Regions from separate parts of the Paenibacillus sp. YIM B09110 genome, predicted to be linked through region 3. Evidence: riboswitches for the same ligand, from Rfam matches in the RefSeq annotation. Region 3 holds a riboswitch; each other region holds the start of a gene.
What was found. Region 3 has a riboswitch for cyclic di-AMP ahead of V8F51_RS00360 (TrkH family potassium uptake protein). Riboswitches for the same ligand answer to the same signal wherever they lie in the genome.
Positions count from the first base shown of each region.

Region 1: another riboswitch for cyclic di-AMP. It lies ahead of V8F51_RS20475 (C40 family peptidase); the one in region 3 lies ahead of V8F51_RS00360 (TrkH family potassium uptake protein).
Region 2: another riboswitch for cyclic di-AMP. It lies ahead of V8F51_RS19540 (ABC transporter ATP-binding protein); the one in region 3 lies ahead of V8F51_RS00360 (TrkH family potassium uptake protein).

Region 1 is NZ_JBANSP010000015.1:44,413-52,065, reverse strand. Features, by position in the region: gene V8F51_RS20480 (MFS transporter) at 1-605, shown strand, start outside; gene V8F51_RS20475 (C40 family peptidase) at 685-1,161, opposite strand; cyclic di-AMP (ydaO/yuaA leader) riboswitch at 1,165-1,358, opposite strand; gene V8F51_RS20470 (hypothetical protein) at 1,711-2,538, opposite strand; gene V8F51_RS20465 (M1 family metallopeptidase) at 2,566-4,584, opposite strand; gene V8F51_RS20460 (YwhD family protein) at 4,692-5,213, shown strand; gene V8F51_RS20455 (RNA polymerase sigma factor) at 5,362-5,946, shown strand; gene V8F51_RS20450 (zf-HC2 domain-containing protein) at 5,943-6,500, shown strand; gene V8F51_RS20445 (hypothetical protein) at 6,578-7,653, shown strand, end outside.
Region 2 is NZ_JBANSP010000013.1:146,322-153,974, reverse strand. Features, by position in the region: gene V8F51_RS19550 (ABC transporter permease subunit) at 1-695, opposite strand, end outside; gene V8F51_RS19545 (ABC transporter permease subunit) at 723-1,520, opposite strand; gene V8F51_RS19540 (ABC transporter ATP-binding protein) at 1,527-2,411, opposite strand; cyclic di-AMP (ydaO/yuaA leader) riboswitch at 2,532-2,697, opposite strand; gene thiD (bifunctional hydroxymethylpyrimidine kinase/phosphomethylpyrimidine kinase) at 2,837-3,691, opposite strand; gene thiO (glycine oxidase ThiO) at 3,700-4,818, opposite strand; gene V8F51_RS19525 (thiazole synthase) at 4,846-5,625, opposite strand; gene thiS (sulfur carrier protein ThiS) at 5,629-5,826, opposite strand; gene thiE (thiamine phosphate synthase) at 5,840-6,457, opposite strand; gene V8F51_RS19510 (ThiF family adenylyltransferase) at 6,476-7,489, opposite strand; gene V8F51_RS19505 (ABC transporter substrate-binding protein) at 7,612-7,653, opposite strand, start outside.
Region 3 is NZ_JBANSP010000001.1:81,112-88,764, reverse strand. Features, by position in the region: gene cysT (sulfate ABC transporter permease subunit CysT) at 1-287, shown strand, start outside; gene cysW (sulfate ABC transporter permease subunit CysW) at 351-1,217, shown strand; gene V8F51_RS00380 (YezD family protein) at 1,267-1,506, shown strand; gene V8F51_RS00375 (YqzM family protein) at 1,636-1,782, opposite strand; gene uvrC (excinuclease ABC subunit UvrC) at 1,987-3,888, shown strand; gene V8F51_RS00365 (CPBP family intramembrane glutamic endopeptidase) at 3,854-5,488, opposite strand; cyclic di-AMP (ydaO/yuaA leader) riboswitch at 5,736-5,910, shown strand; gene V8F51_RS00360 (TrkH family potassium uptake protein) at 6,005-7,351, shown strand; gene V8F51_RS00355 (potassium channel family protein) at 7,369-7,653, shown strand, end outside.

The sequences.
Region 1 (7,653 bases), on a different contig from region 3:
TGTTCGGTTATCCGCGCACCGCGCTTCCGTTCTTGCTGCTGTCGGCAGCGTTCTTCATGATCTACGTAGGCATGGAGATGAGCTTCTCCAATTACTTGCCGTCCTTGCTCATTGAGCGCTCGCAGGTAGATGAGTCAAGTGCTGCGGCAGCGCTCAGCCTGTTCTGGGCAACGATGGTGTTCGGACGTATATTTGCAGGCACGCTGGCGGAGAAAATGGGGTATGCGAAGTATTTGTTTATCGCTACTGGCGGAGCAACGATCGTGTTCGCGTTAATGGCGCTCATGGGCCAGCTCAGCTGGATGCTCTTCTTCGTCGCTTTAAGCGGGCTGTTCTTCTCGGGCATATTCGGCATTGCGCTTGTCTATGCGAACGCGCTAATCCCAGGTATGACAGAGCGGACGACGAGTTTGCTCGTGGCATGCGGCGGGCTTGGCGGGGCAATCTTCCCTCGCGTTACCGGCTGGTTCATGGATCGGTATGACGGAGGGGTTACGCTCTGGTACGTCAGCATACTAGTTCTGATCATGCTGTTCGTACTGGGCGCAATGCTTGTGCTGGGTAGAGGGCAATCACAGCGGCGCGATGCTGCGGGTAATAGATAGAAAGTACAAAAATAACAAAGCCGCAGACTGTTGTCACGAGTGGACGAACAGCCTGCGGCTTTGTTGTTAAAGGGTGAAACTATTTTTCGTCGGCGTAAGTTGTAAATGCTTCCTCGCTAAGAATGCGACGTGCTGTCACATAACGAGGTTTGTAGTAAGAGGAATCGATTTTGTCGACTACAACGCCGCGGCTAACCGAAGCGTGTACAATCTTGCCGTCCCCTATGTAGATGCCGACGTGGGAGATTGCGCCGTTGTTGCCGCCGCTTGTGTCGAAGAACACAAGATCCCCGGCAATCAGGTCAGCTTTAGCGACCTTCGTGCCAACTGTTGCTTGATCGGAGGAAACGCGAGGAAGTTCGATGCCCATCTTAGCGAACACATAGCTCGTGAAGCCGGAGCAATCGAAGCCTTTCGCGGTAGTTCCACCGCTTTTGTACGGAGTACCAATAACATCATTGATAAATCCGTTCATTTTGGAGTCTGCGAAAACACTTCCCGCTTGAAAAGCGAGCAAGAGCGCAAGCCCCAAAAGCATTACGGTAACCTTTTTCAATTGTGAAACTCCTTCCGGTGCCGACGAGGTTAGCTGTGGGGTTCGGTTGAAGGTTCCCTATGATTCCTCAGGCGCTACGAACAAGTCGATGATGTCCTCTTCTACAGAGGCGGTATGACTTATAGCCGTGGCGTCGGAATCAATTCACCCAGAGTGGTTCCCCCGTTTTCCGCTAGGAAATTAGGCAGTTTGTTTTTGCTCTTGACAATTATTCTATTTTTTTTATTGATCTCCTGCCTTTCTAACAAAATTCTAATAATTCTCATGTAATCTTTTGACAAACTGCTTCGTATAATCATTTTTCATGTAATAATAAAGCCGCAACTAGGACCGAGGGACTAAATAATCGATACTCGATTTCATTAATTATGTGGATATTATGTAAAGTATGACCTGAAGGTACTAATGGTGAGAGGATTCTCATCTTTCTAGCAAAAAAGGCTGTCGCCGTCATTAGTAGGATGATAACGTAAAAACCCCCGAATTCGCCATAATAGGACAGGCGTTGATTCGGGGGTTTTTGAGCTAAAGCAGGCTAAAGTGATGAAGCTACTTGGATTGCAGGCATTCGTACTGGGCTGCGATGGTCCATACTCGGACGAGCGTTCGCACCAAGTTGTAGCCTTGATGAAGAATAAGCGCGAATAGTCCGGCCCATAGCAGCGATACACCGGTGATGAGAAGTCCTAATCCGGCTCCGATGGCCCACATAACTAGCGAGATGGCAGCGAAGGAGATGATATGCCTCATCGCGCGCCCGAGCGAGTGGAGGATACCTTCTTTTGAGGCAGCGCCAAGCTGCATGGCCAGGAAGAGCAGATGCAGCAGCAAGCCCCAGAACAGCCATAGTCCAGCGCCAGGAAGGACGGATTGCAGCAGGTCGACGTTCGAGCCGCCTTGCAGGTATGCGTCGAGCGCATGAGGCAGCACCCAGAAACCGGGAGCAAGTGCTAACACGGCCTCCGCCCAGTGAAGCAGCATGACCGGTTTCCAAGCTTTGCGAATTCCTTCTACGAATTTAGTGCCGCCGCCGGCAGCGCCTTCGCCTCGGGTACTAGAATGGTGCAGCGAATAGAACAGTCCGGCATTGAACAGTGGAGTCAGCAGCATGCGGATGGCGAACAAGCCGCCCAGCATCCATACATAAGGCGTAAGGATGTCGGTCTTCAGCAGTTGGAACTGCGCCTCGGTCAGGAAGAGATGAACGGCTGTATCAGACGGGTATGCAGCTGGAAACCGGCGCAGCAAGGGCGAGACGACCGAATCGATAAATCGATAGAGGAAGAAGCCCCATAGCAACTGATACAGAAATAACAGAATGATGAGGTGGAAGTGCTTGATCGCAAGCTGCCAACCTTGCTTCATATACATTTTCATATTCGATCGCTCCTTGCGCGCTTATACTTACCAGCTCAGCGTACCTAACAGTCCCTCGATCAGCTTCGATACGCTGATGCCCCACCGGATGCGCGTCTTGTCCGAAAGATCGGCCTGCATATAGTTGTTGATGAGCTTATTGTCGAGTACGTTCGAATGCTCGGAATCAATCATCGCCCATTGCAGAGGAGCCGTATGCACTTGCGTAAGCTGGACGTGGGAGTCGTCGGCATCCCATAGCTTTGTCACCGTCGCGCCGTCCGTGAACTGCAGCGTGATCGGGATTTGACCGCTTACACCGCCGTTCCGCTTCACGAGCACGGTCGATTCGTAGAGCTGCTGGCCGTCCTGTTCGGTCGGCTTCACTTGAATCGATTCGACCGAGTAGTCGGACATTTGGTTCGCATACACGTACCCGCTGAAGTAGTCATGCCACTTCGTCTTCGTGACTTGCTCGACAACACGCTGGAAGTCGGCGGTCGAAGGATGCTTGAACTTGTATTTTTGAAAATAGGTCCGCATAATCTTCGCCATCGTCTTCTCGCCGACCTGATGCCGGATGCCGACAAGGACAAGCTTCGCTCGCAGATAGACGTTCTCCGCGTATTGATTATGGCTGCTATAAGCCCAAGACGGCTGCTTAAGCGGCGCAGGGTCCGTCATATAGCTCGCTTCAATCCTGAGGTTCGGCTCAAGTCCGTAGGCGGACTCCATGACCATATCCTCGGCATAGGAGGTGAAGCCCTCGTCCAACCAAGCTTCCTCGAATTCATTGGAGGCGACCATGCCGTACCAATATTGGTGGCCGATCTCATGAACGACGGTACGCTCGAGATCATAGCCGGGATTCGCCTTCTCGGCGGCGAACGCGGTGACGAGCGTCGGGTATTCCATGCCGCCCGCGCCATTGCCGCCCTTTGGCGGGACAACAATCGACAGCGTGCTGTAAGGATATTCGCCGTACCACTGCGCGTACTTGGAGAGCGCGGACTTGGCCGCATGCATGTAACGCTCCTGGAGATCGGCATGCAGCGGGTCGAGGTACAGCTTAATGCGAACGCCCGGCACGCCTTTATCCGAGAAAGCTTCCTCCGCGAAGACGAAGTCGGGCGATGCCGACCATGCGAAGTCGTGAACGTCTTCCGCGTAGAACTGATACGACTTTCTTCCGTTGCTGCCCTCAGCCGTCTTCGTTTGGAAGCCTGTAGCTGCTACGGTATAAGACTCAGGTACGTTAATCTTCACGCTGTAAATGCCGAAGTCGCTATAGAACTCCGAATTGCCGTGGTATTGATGAACGTTCCAGCCTTCGGCGGTACGTCCTCGCGTTCCCACCGTTTCGTACACTGCTACCTTCGGGAACCATTGGCCCGCCATGACGAAGTTGCCGGAGTAGCCCATACGGGCGAACACTTCGGGCAGCTTCACCTCGAAGCCCATGCGCAGCGTTACGGTCTTGCCTGGCGCAACGGGCTCCAGCAGACGGAGCTTGACCAGCGTAAGATCGTTGACGTTGCCGTCATCGGGCTGGACGTAATGGAGGCGAGGCAGCAGATTCTCCCCCTCAAGCGTCTGAAGCGACAGCAGGTTCATGAAGCCGAGGCTGTCCGCCGTAGCCTTGTCCTCGCGCAGCTTGCCGCCTGACTCGCTCATGAACGTTGTTTTCTTAGACAGGAAAGCGTTCGGGTACAGATGGAAGTAGAGCTCGGACACCGCTTTTTTGCCTGGATTGGTCCAGGTTACGATCTGATCGCCGTCCAAATGCCGAGCGTCCTCGCGCAAGCTGACGTTCATGTGGTACTCAACTACACGTTTGCTGAGCGATTGCGGCTGAGGCGCTGCACCCGTGTCGGGCTGCTGCGGAGTGGGCGGCTTGGCCGTTTTTTGGGCAGAAGCGGGCGGTGGCTGCTTGGCATTCGCCGCGGGAGCTAATGCATAGGTATACTGCGATTGCCAAGCATTCCCGAAGCCGTACTGCACAGACACGCCGAGCAGTACAATTCCGAGCATAACTAATAAGATTCGTTTGACGTTGCGTGGAGTCATTAAACGTTTCCCTCCCGTTGACAAGCATCTACAGCATGTATATGTTTGCTTTTCGAGGATTATTAGCTAAAATGTAATTATTGTACGGGGAAGGTGTGAATGCAGGGATGGATGATCAGAATCAGCAAGACCAGCCAGAGAAGAAAGAGAAGAAACAACTGTCGCTCAACGTTGTGAGCAACAAACAACATAAAGGTTTCGGAGCCGGATCCATCGATCTGAGCCAGGTATCCTGCATCATTATTGATAACGGAGAAGCCTATATCGATGTAGGCGCGATGCATGCGAAGAGCAAGATCGAGCGCGGCATTAAGTTTACGCCGAACCGGGAAGATACGCCGAACGGCCGCCAATGCTGGATCGTATGGGTAGCTGTGGATCGCAATGAAGAGGGCGCTTATTATGCAGGCGCTACGGCTTGCGAGATGTGGATCGATACGGAAGCGCGCCGCGGGTGGAAGATTCTCGCCGATCACGTCAATAAGCTGGATTATTCCTTGAAACGCCGGATCGTGCTTGGCGAGCTTGGCGAAGTGGAGAAGGCTGCCCTTCGCAAGCTGCTCGTGGAGCATAATGCGGAGTGGTGGAATCGTTCGACGGAAGAGCTCAAGCAAGCGCTTGAGGTGTAATTTCTAGTTGGTATAAGAACTATAATGGGGAGAACCTCACTGTTCGCAGAGATGAGCTTGACTGCGAATTGTGAGGTTTTCATCGTTATGTCTAAAAAAGTTTTTTCAAGATAGTGCAGGGTATAGGACAGTCTCTGTCGTCTATTGTATGGGGAAGGAGGAGAGCGACATTCAGGATACGGATTGGATCAAGGCGGTACAGAGCGGCGGGCCCGAGCATTATCGACCGTTCGTACAAGCTTATGGTTCGTATATATACAAAACCGTCTATGCCGTGCTGCATTCGCCGCATGATGCGGAGGATGTGACACAGGAAGTGCTCCTTCAAATCTATCGCTCCCTCCCGGAATGCCGATTAGACGGCTTGAAGACATGGATTACACGAATAGCAGTTAATCGCGCGATTGATTACAAGCGAAGCAGAGCAAGGAAACCCGAGGAGCTGTACGAGAGCGAGGCGAACCTGCGGACCGAGGAGCAGCTGCATGATGACAGCAATGTTCCTGCCGCGGAATCGATCGCGCTGGAACAAGAACATTTACGGCATATTCGTGAGCGGGTGGATGAACTGCCAGGAAATTATCGCGAGGTTGTCACCGCTTATTATATGGAAGACAAATCGTATGAGCAGATTGCAGTCGAAACCGGATTGGAGCGCAAGAGCGTCGAATCCAGGCTGTACCGAGCGCGAAGCTGGATGAAGAAGCATTGGCGAAGGGAGGATTTTGAATGAACAAGCACATAGCAAGCAGAGAAGGTGCAGATGGGACGGAGGAGCATGTAGCCGAACCTACGATGAAGAATTACGTGGAGCATCGTCTAACGGAGCAGGAACGCGAGCTCGTTGATGGGCATTTGGCTGAATGCGAACATTGCTTGCAGCGCTTTATGGATGCGGCCCAGGCCACGCAAGCAGAGAGTGAGCTGGTGCTGCCGAATATGGACATATTGGAGCAGCGAGTCATTGCGCAGCTCCATGCAGAGAGTGAAGCTGCAGCTGCGGTCAAGGCTGTTCAGTCATCACCTCGCCATGCTCGCCGCCGTTCTTGGCTGCAACATCCGGTCGCTCAATATACGATAGCGGCATCTATTACGCTGCTGCTTTTGGGTACAGGTGCATTCGCCGGTCTGTCCGACAAGCTGTCCAAGCTGGATCAGGAGGCCGTCGTTGGGCCTCCCCAAGCAACAGAGCAGTTGCCGTCGCTGCCTTCCGAATCATGGTCGGATCGTATGGTTGATCGCACGGGCTCTTGGCTGGATGGGATTCGAGAGAGCAGGTACAAGTAAGCAAGAGCGAATGTATGGCTTGGCTCGATGAAGATAGATACAAGGAAGTACCATGAACAGAGAGGTAGGAATTTAGAATGAATAAAAGCGCGTTAGCTGCATTCTGGCTGTCGTTTATACCGGGAGTGGGCCATGGCTACTTAGGTCGCCCTGTTCGGTTTGTGTTATATGGAGGATCTTTCTTTGGAACTATGTTTTTCATGTTCCTATTTGGCATAACGAACAATTTGGATGAGGAATTCGCTTTCTTTGGATTCTTTATTATGGCGATCAGCTGGTTTGTCAATATGCTCGATATGCTTATAACGCTGTTCTCGGGCCGAGTGAATGCCGGCTCGCCCGCAGCGCCTCCGATGCTTGGCTCGTATCCGGGGCAAGGAGGGGCAGAATCAAGCTTCAATCCGTATGATCAGGCTCAGGCGTATCATATGCAGCAGCAACAGCAGCAAGAGAAGACGAGGACGATTCTGCTGTCCTTCTTGCCTGGTCTTGGTCATATGAGTCTCGGCCTGATGCAGCGAGGTATTACGTTGCTCATTTCATTTATCGGATTGTTCGCGATTATCGTCTTCCTAAGCGTTGTAATGGGCAAGGCAGCGTTGCTTATCTTCCTACTAGGGCTTCCGATTATTTGGATCTACAGCTTGTTTGATGCGATTCAGCAGCTTCATGCGAAGCAGCGCGGAGAGCGTATGGAGGATCGCGCGGTGTTCGAGGAGCTTGAGGCGCATATCGCTTCGGGACGCAAAAGCAAGGTGCTGGCGATTGCGTTATCGATTTTCCCTGGAGCAGGCCATCTGTATCTCGGTCTTCAGAAGCGCGGTCTGCAATTGATGGGCGGCTTCCTGCTTACCGTCTACATTATGGACAATCTCAGATTGTCATTGTTCTTCTTCTTATTGCCCTTGTTCTGGTGTTTCGCATTCTTTGATGCACTGCAGCAGACGTCGCGCTACGAGCGTCAGACGCTTAGCGACGAGCCTGTATTGACGCAGCTTGTACCGTACCAACGCTGGTTCGGTTTTGCATTGCTTGGTTTCGGCGCGTATTACTTGCTTGACCGTGTAGCTGCGGAAGTGGCGTCGAGATATTCCAACGAAATTTACACCCAATACTTGCAACTGAAATATATGATTCCGACGGCGGTCGTTGC
Region 2 (7,653 bases), on a different contig from region 3:
CCGCCGTACATGATGTCTTTGGCTTCGAAATACTTAAACGGCGTGAACACCCTCAACGTTTCGAGTTGATCGTTCAGATCGATTGCAATCGACAGAATGAACGTAATAAGCAGGATGCCGGTTGCAAGCGAAGCTGCCTTCTTGGGATTGGCGTATGCGGCCGCGATGGCGGTTCCTATAACCAGAAAGAGAAGCTGCAAAAGAAGCATACCCGCCATGACGATGGCAATATCGCCATTTACAGCTTCACCCTTGCTGTAGTTCCCGACGATTGCGACGCTCGACGCCCAGGTCACGATATTCAATAGGAGGATATTGGCCAACGCGCCCAGCAATTTCGCCGTAACGACGGCAGTCCTCGATACCGGTTTGGCAAATAGAAACTCCGCCGTTCGGTCCCGTTCTTCCTTTGCGATTATATTTGCTCCGAGCATAGCCCCGTGAATCGTTGCCATCAACAAAAAGTATACGACCAGAATACCATAATAACCGCTAGCTTTGGACAAGTCTAAATCCCCTGACCCCATTAACGCCTTGAGTGCCTTAGGCATATCATCCATCACGCTGTCCAGCTGTCCGCCGGATGCCGTTGCTTCATATTTATTCATGCCGCTGGCGACCAGCAGAATGATGCCGATACTCCAAAAAATAATCGATTTCCGGTACGATTTCAATTCCCGAACGAAAATATTCAATGTTGTACCCCTCCTCTTCGTATTCGCTTATACAGCATGAACATCTTTTTTCAAATAGACGACATAGCTGGCGGCGATGCAAACCACAATGATTCCGATTGCCGCTGCAATAAAGGGAGCTTCATAGTTGGCGCTTTCGATAATAGTTCTGGGTTCAAAATATTTAAAGGGAGACAAATAACGTTTGGTCCCCTCATCGCCCGCCGATACGAGCATGCCGATGACGAAAAAGGCAAACACCGTACTGAGCGAAACGGATAGCACGGCTTTTATTCTAAGAAAAACGACGGATACGATAATGCCTATGGCCAAAAAAACAAGCTGTATAAACAACAGCGTGATTGAAATCATAAAGAACAGTTTCCCGCTATACTCAACCGTCTTCACCTGAACGGCAATGAGATTAGCCGCAATAAGATAAAACGCATTCGTTACCGATAAGGAAACGACCGCAGCCAGCAGCTTGGAGGTCATGATTTGCGTACGCGATACCGGCTTCGTCAAGAGAAAGTCTGCCGTTTTGTCGCGAACCTCCTTGGAGACGATCGACGTTCCCAGAATCATTGCTTGAATAGCGCCACCGAGCGTAATGTACATGAAAATATAACCATAAAAGCCGAGAATCGTCCCCATGCTTTCGATTTCAATGCCGAGCGCTTTTCTGATGCCCTCCGGATACCCTTCCAGCACTTTGGAAAATTCGTCAATGTCCTTTGAAACGGCAGGGAAAAGCGACATGAGCAAGATCAGAATGCCAATTAAGGAGCACGTCCATACGAGCATCGATTTTCTGTACGCCTTCAACTCATGCACAAACATATTCATCGCCGATCAGACCCCTTTTTCGTAATAATGCATAAAGATTTCCTCAAGGCTCGGCTCTTCGATCCACAGGTTCTCGATTTCGATTTCGGCTATTTTTTTCATTACCAGATTGATATTGCCTTTAAATAAAAAACTCGTCGTATTCCCATTCGCCGCAATATGGTTCACGCCGGTGATATTGAAGTATTCGCGCTCGATTTGTTCCGACGTTTCTACCGTAAACTTTTTATAGTTGTTTTCTTTTAACGTACTGATTTTTTCGACCGTAACGATCTTACCTTCTTTTATAATCGCAACTCGATTACATAGCCGCTGAACTTCGCTTAATATATGTGATGAAAATAATATCGTGGCCCCTCTTTTATTTTCTTCTTCAAGCAATTCGAAAAACTTTTGCTGCATGAGCGGATCAAGCCCGCTGGTAGGCTCGTCTAGAATGATGAGCTTGGGGCTATGGAGCAGCCCTTGAACGATGCCCACCTTCTTTTTGTTGCCCAGAGACAGGTCGTCGATTTTTTTGGTGATATCCAGATCCATGATTTCAACCAATTCTTTTATTCTTTTTTTGCAGTCCTTTTTGTAAAAGCTGGCCGAATAATATAACAGATCTGCGACCTTCATATTGTCGTAATAAAAAACCTCCGACGGCAAATATCCGATTTCCCTTTTGATTTCCGGAGCAAATTTGATGCAGTCTTTGCCGAAAATAGCCGCGCTGCCGCTTGTCGGATAGATGAGAGACAGCAACGTTCGGATCGTCGTAGATTTACCTGCCCCGTTCGGTCCGATAAAACCAAAGATTTCTCCCTGTTCGATGGAAAAACTAATGTCCGTTATTCCTCTTGCTTTGCCGTACGTTTTGGTCAGATTATGAATTTCGATCGCATTCATGGGTCAGCCTCCTCGCGGATATTATGCTTTTACGCAACAAAAAAAAGCCCTGAGAGCAGAGACACTCTACTCTCGGACTTCTTGCATAACGAAAAGACGAGCCTATGCAAGGCACGATCGCGGTTCTCTCACAATACGCTTACGAGGTTAGCTGTCGGATTCGGGCTTGAGAGTGCCCTACCTCATGCTTGCTAAGGCAAGCGAAAGGATTCACCCCATGAAACCATTGGAATGGTTTCGGTTGGTTCCCCCGTTTCCCGGTTCGGGAATTTAGCGTTTGACTCATTTAGTTGTTGAACAAATCATACGCCCATCCTTATGCAAAGTAAAACCGAAATTCGGAGGGTTTAAGCTGATTTTTGATTCCATATTTGGATGGCATCGGCTTAAAAGGGCAGTAGCATTTATTATCGAAAGAAATGCCATTATTTGCTTGCGTTTTCGCTTGACAGCATGGAGGTAGACGATTGGCTGCGCTTGTACGCCCAGTGGTTCGTTGGACCGCGGCCGCCGCCGATATGGATTCCGTCCCCGATCGCCGCTTGAATGAAAGCTTTGGCCTCCCGCATGGCGCTCTCGACGTCCAGCCCCCGGGCGAGGCCGGCCGTAAGCGCGGCCGAGAACGTGCATCCCGTACCGTGCGTGTGCCTTGTCGCTATCCGTTTGCCCGCCAGCTCGGTAAAGTAACGGCCGTCGAACAACAAGTCCACCGCTTGCTCTCCTTCGTCATGACCGCCTTTAATGATGACATACCGGGCGCCGAAGCCGGCTAGCCGCTTCGCCGCTTCTTCTTTATCCGTCTTGCTCCGAATCGGGCTGCCCGTAAGCTGCTCCGCTTCCGGAAGGTTTGGCGTCACGACTGCCGTAAGCGGCAATAGCTTGCCCGTCAAAGCGCGAATCGCCTCTTCCTGCAGCAGGACGGTGCCGCCCTTGGCTACCATGACGGGATCCACGACAACCTTCGTCCATCCGAAAGTCTGGATCGCTTCGGCAACCGCAACGATGATTTCGCTGCTGAACAGCATGCCCGTCTTAACGGCATCCACTCCGATATCGTTGCCTACCGTGAGAATCTGCTGAATGATCGCATCCGTGCTCATCGGATATACGCCATGTACCCCGAGGGTATTCTGAGCAGTCACTGCCGTAATGGCGGACATGCCGTAGACGCCAAGCTCTTGGAACGTTTTCAGATCGGCCTGTATGCCCGCCCCGCCGCCGCTATCGGAGCCTGCGATCGTTAAAGCCCTTGCAACCTGTTGTCTTGAATAAGTATCCATCTATACGCTCAACCCCTTCTTCCAAACCGTTCCGGTGAGAAAGCTTGATTATATTCGGCTGTATCCTTGCCTTCCAGACAATCGGCAGCAAGCTTGGCGGTAGCCGGACTAAGCAGAATGCCGTTGCGGTAATGACCGACCGCGAATGCCACATGTCCGGCCTCTCCCAGCGTGCCGATCAAAGGAAGGCCGTCCTGGGTGGAAGGACGCAGCCCCGCCCATCGGTGGAAGGGAGTCCGCTGCTCAAGGAAAGGAAACGCTTGTTTATTCCATTTCCTCAGCCTGTCGATCCCCTTGTCCGTCACCGAAGTATCGAAGCCGGCAACATCCTCCGAAGCTCCGCATACCAACGTACCGTTTTCTTTGCCTACTAGATAACCCTGATTGCTAAAAACCATATGCCGAACAGGCTTCTCGTCTGCCTCATAAGCACAAATTTGGCCTCGGATCGGGTATACGGGAATGCGGATGCCGAACGTATCGGCAAGCTCCTGCACCCATGCTCCGGAGCATACAAGCAGTTTGTCTCCGCTGAACCTCTTTTGATCCGCTGACTGAACGACAATGGCGTCCCGCCATTCGCTGACGGACAGCTTGCCTAAATTCTCGTGAATGTCGACCCCTGTTAATCGGCAAGCTTGCTCCAGAGCGATTACATAATGCGGCGCGTAGAGATGGCTCTCTTCCGGCGTATGAAGAGCTGCCCGTACGTTCCTCGACAAATTAGGCTCGAGAGCGAATAAAGCCTCTCCCTCCAGTATGCTGCCGGAGGATCCGAACTGCTGCTGCCATAGCAGCCTGCCTTCCAGGGCTAGCAAATCCGCCTCATGGTAGGCAATATAGAGACTGCCAGAGTTGGTATATTCGAAATTGCGTCCCGAGACCTGCTTCACCATTTGTTGCCACTCCAGGTATAGCTGCAGGCTTTGCAGACAAAATCGGAAGAAGGCATCCGGGCTCTCGACATTCTCGGAATAAGGCGCCAGCATGCCGGCGGCCGCACCGGAAGCCTGCCCTCCGCAGCGATTGATTTCCAGCACCGTTACCTGATGTCCCCGCCTCTGCAACTCCAGCGCGCAGGATAAACCGATGACTCCCCCGCCCATGACCAATATGCTTTGTTTCATCTCGCGAACCAGCTTTCGTTAATGTAATTATTTCAGCTTATATTCCTCGAACCCGCTGCTTGCCGACGCATACCGCTTCTTATCGATCCTTCCGGATAGATACGCTAGCCTTCCGGCTTCAATCCCCATTCTCATCGCTTCCGCCATGCCGACCGGGTCGGTCGCTTTCGCTACGGGCGTATTCATCAATACGCCGGATACTCCGAGCTCCATGGCCTGGGCTACATCGCTCACTGAACCAAGACCGGCATCCACAATGATCGGCACTTTCGCTTCCTCAACGATTAGACCAAGGTTATAAGGATTAAGAATCCCAAGTCCCGTGCCGATCGGTGCTGCTCCCGGCATGACTGCCGCAGCTCCGGCCTCTTCCAGACGCTTGCATATAATAGGGTCGTCCGATATATAAGGAAGAACGGTGAAGCCTTCTCGGACGAGTATTTCCGTAGCTTTCAACGTTTCGATCGGGTCCGGCAGCAGCGTGCGTTCATTCGCGCTAATCTCTACTTTGATCCAATCGCTCAAGCCGGAAGCGCGCGCCAACCGGGCGATGCGTACCGCTTCATCAGCCGTTCGCGCGCCGGATGTGTTCGGCAGGTAGGTGTATGGCTCATTCTGCAAATGCTGAAGGATCGAATCATCCTCCGTGGACTCGAGGTTTATTCGCCGAATGGCAAAGGTCAATACTTGAGCACCCGAAGCTTTGATCGCTTCCATCTGAACGTATGGATTGGGAAACAGTCCGGTACCGATGAAAAAGCGCGATGTTAATTCATGGTTGCCTATACGCAGAACGTCGTGTTTCATTCGTCAGCCTCCTCCTACAAAATGTACGAGCTCGATCGGCATCCGGTGATGAACTTCCGTATCCGCCCATTGTTCCGTCTTCAGCACAACGCCGCCCGCTTCTACGACAACCGGCTTTCCTGCCAATCCAAAATGCTCAATGACATCTTGAATCGTGCGTGCGTCCAGTTCCTGCTTTAATCCATTGATTATAAGTTCCACGTGCTGTGTCCTCCTATTTGTTCAGCTTGCTCAGGAACGCTTCGCAAGTCCCTTTGACATCGCTGCTCCCGACAATCTCGCTCACCGCGCAAATCCGCGTCGCTCCCGCTCCAATGACTTCATCCACATTATTTAGTTTAATCCCGCCAATAGCGACGAAAGGAATGCGGATATGCTGTGTTACCTCGCGTACATACGAGACGCCCACTGGGTCGACGACATCCGCTTTAGTCGCCGTGCGGTATACGGGACCGACGCCAATATAATCCGCGCCTTGTTGCTGTGCCAGCCATGCTTCTTGAAGCGCATGCGTGGAAATACCGATGATTTTGTCGCCTACGATCTTTCTTGCATCCAATAAGGATACATCACCCTGTCCTAGATGAATGCCGTCCGCATCAACCTCCATCGCGACATCGATATGATCGTTGACGATAAAGGTTACGCCATGCTTGCGGGTTAATTCCCTAAGCGCCCTAGCTTTGCGCAGCAGCTCCGGTTTGGCGCTTGTTTTGTCCCGCAGCTGTATAATATCCACTCCGCCTTGGATCGCTTCTTCCATGACCTCGATCAAATCCCGATTCGGATGGAATTGCTCTCCTGTTATTGCATACAAACGGAAATCCCTCATCTTCGATATCCCTCCTATTTATGATCCGATATAACGGGCATACAAGGTTTTCGCCCGAACCAAGTCATCCGTCCCCTGAACGAATACGCGGCCATCGGGGAACAGCACAAGCTGTTCGCCGCCTTGCAGCTCTGCCTTTAGCAAATAAGGATTTACCATAATCTTTACGCATACAGGCTCCAGCCTATGTCGCCAAAGCTCCAAATCCATCGGTCCGCTCCCGGCAATCTGCACCGTGCCTCGCCCGCATAAGGAAATCGCCGAGTCCCGGTCGAACTTGTCCAGGGCGGGATATTCCTTCAACTGACAGCAAGGACAGTTAATCGTAGGCTCTCCAAGCTTCATTTCATAATAGCGGTTATTCCATACATCAAACGTGACTAAGCTGTTGCGTCTATTGTCATTCGCGTCGACCAAATACTTCAGCGCCTCTACTGCCTGATAGGAAGCGACGATATCGACTACGGGAGATATGACGCCGATCATATCGCAGGTTTGCCCGCCGGCATCCGCGGATTGAAGGAAGCATCGCAGACAAGGGGTACGGCCTGGGACTAGAATGGCGCTCATTCCCCGCGAGCTGACGGCGCCGCCGTACGTGAACGGAATGCCCATACGGAAGCATGCATCATTCAATAGAAATCTTGTTTGGAAATTATCCGTGCCGTCCAGCACCAAGTCCATGTCCATAAGCAAAGAGTCGATATTATGGACGGTGACATCGGCCACTATCGCCTCGAGACGGACATCCGAATTGATTTTGCGAAGCTTCTTCTCCGCCGCAACGGCCTTCGGATAACCGTTCAACACGTCATCTTCATCGTATAACATTTGCCGCTGCAAATTACTTCGTTCCACGTAATCCCGATCCACAAAACGCACCAAGCCTACACCGGCTCTGACCATATGATTGGCGAGCACCGTGCCTAATGCGCCCATTCCCACAATACATACCGCGCTGCTCGCCAGCTTCCGCTGCCCGGCTTCGCCGATTGGCGCAAACAGCATTTGTCTCGAATATCGTTCGTCCACCTGCCTTAACTCCTTTGTTCAAGCGTAAACGGCTAACACCGTCCTATGGCGGCGTGTAGCATTCGTTTCGCGGTGAAATATAGGCGTAAGTATAAGAGTGAAACTTATAATCTCCTATATTTTTAAAGATGACGGAATGCTTGCTCTGCGCTAACGTCCTGCTT
Region 3 (7,653 bases):
GCACGTTTTGGAAAGTCATCTTGCCCGAGCTTATGCCAGCGTTGTTAACAGGGTTCGCGATGGCATTCGCCAGGGGGATAGGCGAATATGGTTCAGTCGTATTCATCTCCGGCAATATGCCGCTCAAGACGGAGATTACGCCGCTACTCATTATGACGAAGCTCGAACAATACGATTACGCAGGCGCGACAGCGATTGCGCTGGTGATGCTGATCGTTTCGTTCCTTATGCTTCTCGTCATCAACTTGCTGCAATGGCGAATGAATCGGCGGACTGTTGCGAGATAAGCGAGTGATCGTTTCCTCAGCAATAGACGACTAACCACCAAAACGGATTAGGAGGAGTCAAGCATGGCTGGAGCCATTACCGTTCATTTAGACAAAGAAGCGTCCAAACGCCCGAAGCATGTTACGGAATCCGGGCCGGTTCGCTGGATATTGATTACGATCGCGCTGCTGTTTTTGGGTCTTATCGTTGTACTGCCGCTCGTGTCCATATTCGTAGAAGCACTCAAGAAAGGCTTTAGCGTATATATCGATTCCATTACAGACCCGGACGCGATGTCGGCGCTTAAGCTGACGTTAACAACGGCACTGATCGCCGTACCGATTAATACCGTATTCGGTATTGCGGCGGCCTGGGCTATTACGAAGTTTCGTTTCCGCGGCAAAAATATACTTATTACACTGATCGATCTGCCGTTTGCCGTATCGCCTGTCATATCTGGTTTGGTCTACGTGCTCTTGTTCGGAGCACAGGGCTTCCTTGGTCCTTGGCTGGGCGAGCACGACATTAAGATCATTTTCGCGCTGCCGGGCATCGTGCTCGCAACGGTCTTTGTAACGGTACCATTCGTAGCGCGGGAGCTTATTCCCCATATGCAAGCTCAAGGCGTGCAAGAGGAGGAAGCGGCATCGAGTCTAGGCGCGAAAGGCTGGCAAATCTTCTGGCGAGTAACCCTGCCGAACATCAAGTGGGGCTTGCTCTACGGCATCATTCTTTGTAACGCTCGTGCGATGGGCGAGTTCGGTGCCGTATCCGTCGTATCCGGCCACATTCGCGGAGAGACGAACACGCTCCCGCTGCATATCGAAATTTTGTATAACGAATACCAGTTTTCGGCGTCATTCGCCGTAGCTTCCCTGCTCGTCATGCTCGCGGTCATCACGTTGATCGTGAAGAGCATCGTAGAGTGGAAGTCGTCTTCATCTCATTAATCAACAAGACGTCAGCACATTATTTATAATTTCATTGGAGGGATTCATTATGGCGAAACCGTTGGAAGTAGATCAACAGTGGCTGGAGCGAATTGCGGAGCAGGTCGGCGGATTGCACTACGGGCATGTTACGATTACGGTTCATGACGGCCGAATCGTACAGATTGATCGATTGGAACGCACACGATACGATCAGCCCTCTTCGAAGCAAAATCAATCCGAGCAGCAGTCGACCAAAGGCCGCGATAACAACGCAGCAGCTAGTGACGGCTTGCGAATTGTTCAATAGACCAATTCAAGAAGAAGAGCTTCGATTCCGAAGGCTAGCTTAGCCTTGGTATCGAAGCTCTTTGTTTGTATGTTGGCAGATACATATTAAAGGAGGATAAGCCAGGCGGCCTATCCTCCTTTAAATGTTTTACGAGATGATGAACTTAACGATTACAGCTACAGCGAATACTACGGTCATGAAACCGAGCATGCCGCCAAAGCCGAATACGACGTCCATCAAGTCGTGGCGTGGCTCTTCATTGAAGTGCTCGCGCGGATCTCTTACGTTTTCCATCGTAGACGTCCTCCTTGAAAGACCGGATGCTGCAGCGACAGCCGCAAGCGGTCGTCTCCTACAGTATCGGCTATTTCAACTTATATTAGTATACCGAAACAGTCGAACAATTGTAAAGCAACCAGTCGTGACAAATATGAGACAAAATTACGCCCTTTTATGCTAAAATGTGAACAGGATTGTATGGCAATCGGAGGTGCAAGCATGGATCAGCAGTTAATAGCAGCAAAAGAACTTATACGAAACAAGCTAGCCTTGCTTCCCGACGGTCCGGGCTGTTACCTGATGAAGAACGGCGACGACGTCATTATATATGTAGGCAAAGCGAAAGTATTGAAGAATCGCGTGCGCTCCTATTTCAACGGCAGCCATAACGGGAAGACGCAGCGTCTCGTCTCGGAAATACGCGATTTCGAATTTATCGTGACCGGCAGCAATATGGAAGCGCTCATTCTGGAGTGCAATCTCATCAAGCAATATCATCCCCGTTATAACGTGTTGCTAAAGGATGACAAGACGTTTCCTTATATTAAAATAACGAGCGAGAAGCATCCGCGCCTAGAGGTGACGCGGCGTGTTGTGAAAGATAAAGCGAAGTACTTCGGCCCTTATCCGAACGCCTATGCGGCCCAGCAGACGCTTAAGCTGCTGGAGAGGATCTATCCGCTGCGGAAGTGCAAGACGCTGCCGGACAAAGTATGTCTATACTATCATCTAGGTCAATGTCTTGCTCCTTGCGAGTACGAGGTCGAACAGCAGTCCTACGACACGATGGTACAGGAAATTACCCGTTTCCTCGGCGGCGGCCAGGATGTCGTGAAGGCGGAGCTGCAGCGGAAGATGGAAGCGGCAGCCGAGGAGCTCGAATTCGAGCGGGCAAAGGAATTCCGCGATCAGATCGTGGCGATCGAGGCTGTGATGGAGAAGCAGAAAATTACGCTCTCCGATGCGCTTGACCGCGACGTATTCGGTTATGCGGTGGAGAAGGGCTGGATGTGCGTTCAAATTCTGTATATGCGCCATGGCAAAATGATTGAGCGTCATGCGTCGACCTTCCCTTACTACGGCGAAGAGTATGATGACTTCATGACATACGTCACGCAATATTATAGCGACAATCCGGCGCTGCCCAAGCAAATTTTCTTGCCGCTGCCTCCTGAACTGGAGCAAGCTGAGGAGCAAGCGACTGCGGCTATGTTGAACGGTGACGCCGAATCCGAATCCGAAGAAGCGGCTGCAGGCTCGCGTGCGGATGATGTGATGGCTTCGCTGCACAGCTGGCTTAAGGTGAAGGTGCTCATGCCGCAGCGCGGACGCAAGAGCGAAGTCGTCTCTATGGCGATGGAGAATGCGAAGGTAATGCTTGAGGATAAGTTCAGACTGATCGCCCGTGATGAGGAACGCAGCGTGAAGGCGTCCGAGTCGCTTGCGGATTGGTTAGGATTAGCCGAAGTACATCGCATTGAGGCGTTCGATAACTCGAACATTCAAGGGACGAACCCTGTATCGGCGATGGTCGTCTTCACGGACGGCAAGCCGGACAAGAAAGAGTACCGCAAATATAAGGTGAAGACCGTAACGGGACCCGACGATTACGAAACGATGCGCGAAGTCATTCGCAGACGCTATGAGCGCGTCCTTAAGGAGCAGCTGACGCCGCCTGATCTAATCGTCGTCGACGGCGGCAGAGGGCAAATATCGGCCGCTCTGGACGTGCTGGAGAATGAGCTGGGCTTATCCATTCCGGTTTGCGGCCTCGTGAAGGATGCGAAGCATAAGACGGCGCAGCTCATGACGGGTGATCCGCCTGAGGTTGTGCCCCTGCCGCGCGACAGTCAGGAGTTCTATCTGCTTCAGCGCATACAGGACGAGGTGCATCGTTACGCGATCTCGTTCCACCGCGAGCAGCGCGCCAAGTCGATGGTCGAATCGAAGCTCGATTCGATTCCCGGCATTGGCGAGAAGCGGCGCAAGCTGCTGCTCAAGCACTTTGGCTCGATCCGCAAAATAAAAGAGGCCTCCGTCGAAGACTTCAGGCCTCTATCTATCGGGGAAAAGCTGGCTGGACAAATTATTGCTGCTCTAAATGAGGAGGAATCGTCGTAATCGGCGGTTTCTTCTCTTTTTTGTCATCCAAATACTTAATCACATATGCGATGAAGATCGGCAGAACAACGAAGAAGATGCCGGATGCGATATCGAACGCCGAGCCGACGGTAACGATAGTAAGCGCTACGCCGACGCTGTTGAATATCGCATGCGTGAACATCGCCGTGATCAAGCCGTATCTAACGAAGATGAAGCTGAAGATCAGCCCGATAATCATTAGCTCGATGAGCCTTGTCGACGACGGGTATAGCGGGTACATGACGTGGCCGAGCGCCCATGATGCGGTTGGAATAATGGCTGCTACGAACGTATTTTTGAACCATTTGCGGAACAGGCCGATGCCGAAGAACCGAAACACGGCTTCTTCGGATATAGCTGCCGCCCAAGCAAGCACGGGCATGAGCCATAGATAACTCATGTTGTATGGCGATTGCGTAACGTCGCTGGTCGACCAGGTGCCGATCGTGAATTTCAAGCCGATAAAGATGGCCGCCTGCAGCGCGAACAGAATAGCGGCGAAGCAGTAGCCAAGCCCCATGCTGCGCCACACGTACGTTCCGTACCCCGGCTGGCCGAAGCGCGGCCATAAGGCGCGTCCCTGCGATTTCCACAAGCCGTCGCCCGCCACAAGCGAGATATAGATCGAGCCGGCCATCGGAATAGACAATAGGACGGTGAATATGGCGGTAATCAGAATCGTCTGACCGCCGAGCTCATTTTCGCCAAGCGATGCTCTAACTCCGTCGAGTACGTTCATATTGATGATGACGTACGTAACGAAGTAAATGATAGTGAGTACGATTCCTCGCTTGAATGACGTATGTCCCCGGTAAAGGACGGCGTAGATGACTGCAAGTACGAACAGGATGAAGCTCATGAGGAAGTAGCCGAAGCCGGTCATGAATTGCGCCCACTTGTCTTGGCCTTTCACATAGTCCCTATACTCTGCCGGCGCAATGAAGGCTGGCTTGTATTTCGTCATGACGGGCTCGCCTTCGATCAAGCTTACGGCAATCGTCACTTGCAGCTTCGATTGACCGATCGAATGGTCGCTTGGGCTAACTCCCCACTCGCCGTTCGGATAGGCCGCTCCGCTTGCAAGCTCCTCTGCACGGAACCCTTGCTCCTCTAGCAACGCGATGCTCAGCTTGTCGATTTCCGGATTGTCGTCGAGAACGTGCTCGCCGCCATGCAGATTCCAGGCAACGATACGTTCACTCTGCATATGTACATAGACGAATCCTTTGCCGCCTGCTCCTTCGAAGTCGACCTCGACTTGATACGTATCGGTTGGGAATTGCTTATCGTATAGATCGGCATACGCCTCTGTCAGCTCATCGCGCGTAAGGTAGCCGTTCATAAGCTTGTCGGATTGATGGACGGCTTTGGCGGAGTCCACCTCGTGTCCTATGAGCTTCTCGGCGAATGACGAGGCTGCCTGCTCCGCTTGTGCTTTGCTTATGGCTCTGCCGCCTAGCTCATCTGAAGAGCTCGCCTTTATTAACGGGACGATATCGACGAACATGTAAATTAAAAGACAAATAACGGCTGCCCATATGTAACGCTTCCATTCCTTGTGCTTAATTGAATCGATCATCAGTTCACCTCATGCGTATAGGAGTAGGATGAAGCATACTATACTACCATATCACAACGTTCCCTGAATTATCCATTGAAACTAGGTCTTTATTTTCATAATCCCGCGAAATAACGATGTTCATGAAGTGTAGGGCAAGGTGAAGCGCATAACTGCGTCTTTTTGGTCGAATATAGCCTCTAATGTGAGAAAAGGGAGCTTTATGCAGACACGTATTTGGGCTTATAATCGTTATCGTCATACCAAATGAATAGCACAGCCGAATTTCCTTAGGAAAACGGGGGAACCAAATTGTTGCCGGGCATTCGGCGGCATGGGGTGAATTTCTACATTGCCGGAGCGCAGCTTCAGGCGATTGAATAGGGCTGCCTGTCCAGGCCCGAATCCGTCAGCTAACCTCGTAGGCGTATTGGAACAGGACTCATCTTCATGAGCACTTGAGCTTCCAGTGCTTTTTTTTGTGCGCTTATAACGATAACGCAGTAGATTTTCGAAGATTGAGGTGCACAATATAAGATGAAATTTGCATGGATTTGGGACGTGAAGAACTGGTCTCCGCCAAGGATACTCGTTAGCGGCTTCGCGCTCATTATATTCATTGGGGCATTTCTGCTCTCTTTGCCCTTCGCTTCGGCGACAGGGGAACGGCTGAACTTTATAGACGCTTTGTTCACGGCCACTTCGGCGACTTGCGTTACCGGACTCGTCGTCGTTGATACCGGCACTTATTTCTCGACAGCCGGCCAAATCGTTCTAATGGTGCTGTTCCAGCTTGGCGGCCTCGGCTTCATGACGATGGCAACGCTAATCGCTCTTGTTTTACGGCGAAAAATATCGCTGCGCGAGAGGCTGATTCTTCAAGAGGCGATGAATCAGACAAGCATGGAGGGCATTATTAGGCTAATCCGCCGTGTCATCTATTACTCGCTGTCTATTGAACTTGTCGGGATGCTGCTGTTCACGTTCCGATTCTCGTTCGATATGCCGCTTGGCAAGGCAGCATTTTTCGGTGCATTCCACGCCGTGTCGCTATTCAACAACGCCGGATTTGATATTTTCGGAGATTACCGCAGCTTAACGCTGTATGTGTCCGATCCAATCGTTAATATTGCCGCGATGATGCTAATCGTATTCGGAGGACTCGGCTTCGTTGTTATGTCCGATCTAATGGAATATCGGAAGAAGCGCAAGCTATCGCTGCATAGTAAAATCGTCCTCGCCATGACGGGAACGCTGATCGCGTTAGGAACGATTGTGTTGTTTGTTTTCGAATTCACGAACCCTCTCACGCTCGGCTCGCTCGATTGGGGAGGCAAGATATGGGCATCATTATTTCAATCCATTACGCCGCGCACGGCTGGCGCCAATACGCTCGATTATACAGCTCTAAGGCAGGCTACCGTCTTCTTTACAATCATCCTTATGTTCATCGGCGCTTCGCCGGGCTCGACAGGGGGCGGCATTAAAACGACGACGTTCACGGTGCTTGTCGGCGCCGTAATCTCGATGATTCGCGGACGCGAGGATATCGTCTTCTTCCGCTATCGGCTTGCTAAGGACCGCATATTCAAGGCGCTGACGATTACGATTTTGTCGTTAACGCTCGTTGTGGTCGTGACGATGATCCTTGCAACGATCGAAAATCAGCCGTTCATGAAAATATTGTTCGAAGCAACATCTGCGTTCGGCACCGTAGGACTATCCATTGGATTGACCCCGGAGCTTAGCGATATTAGCAAAATGATTATTGCATTCACGATGTTTGCCGGTCGGCTAGGTCCATTAACGCTCGCTTATGCGCTAGGGCCTGGAACAGATAAAGAATTGTACCGGTATCCGGAAGGTAAAATAACAATTGGATAGGGGATTTACAGGTGGCTATCAAACGCAGTCAGTTTGTCATTGTCGGCTTGGGGCGGTTCGGCTCAAGCCTTGGAAGGGAACTCATCGAGCTCGGTCATGAAGTGCTCGGCATCGATAAGGATGAGGAAACGGTGCAGGATATGAGCAGCGTGCTAACTTACGCCGTATCGGCGGATTGCACGGATGAGGAGACGCTTCGCTCGCTCGGCGTTCGCAACTTCGACTGCGGCGTCGTTGCGATTGGCGATGACATTCAGGCGAGTATTCTAACTGCTATTTTATTGAAGGATCTTGGCGTGAAG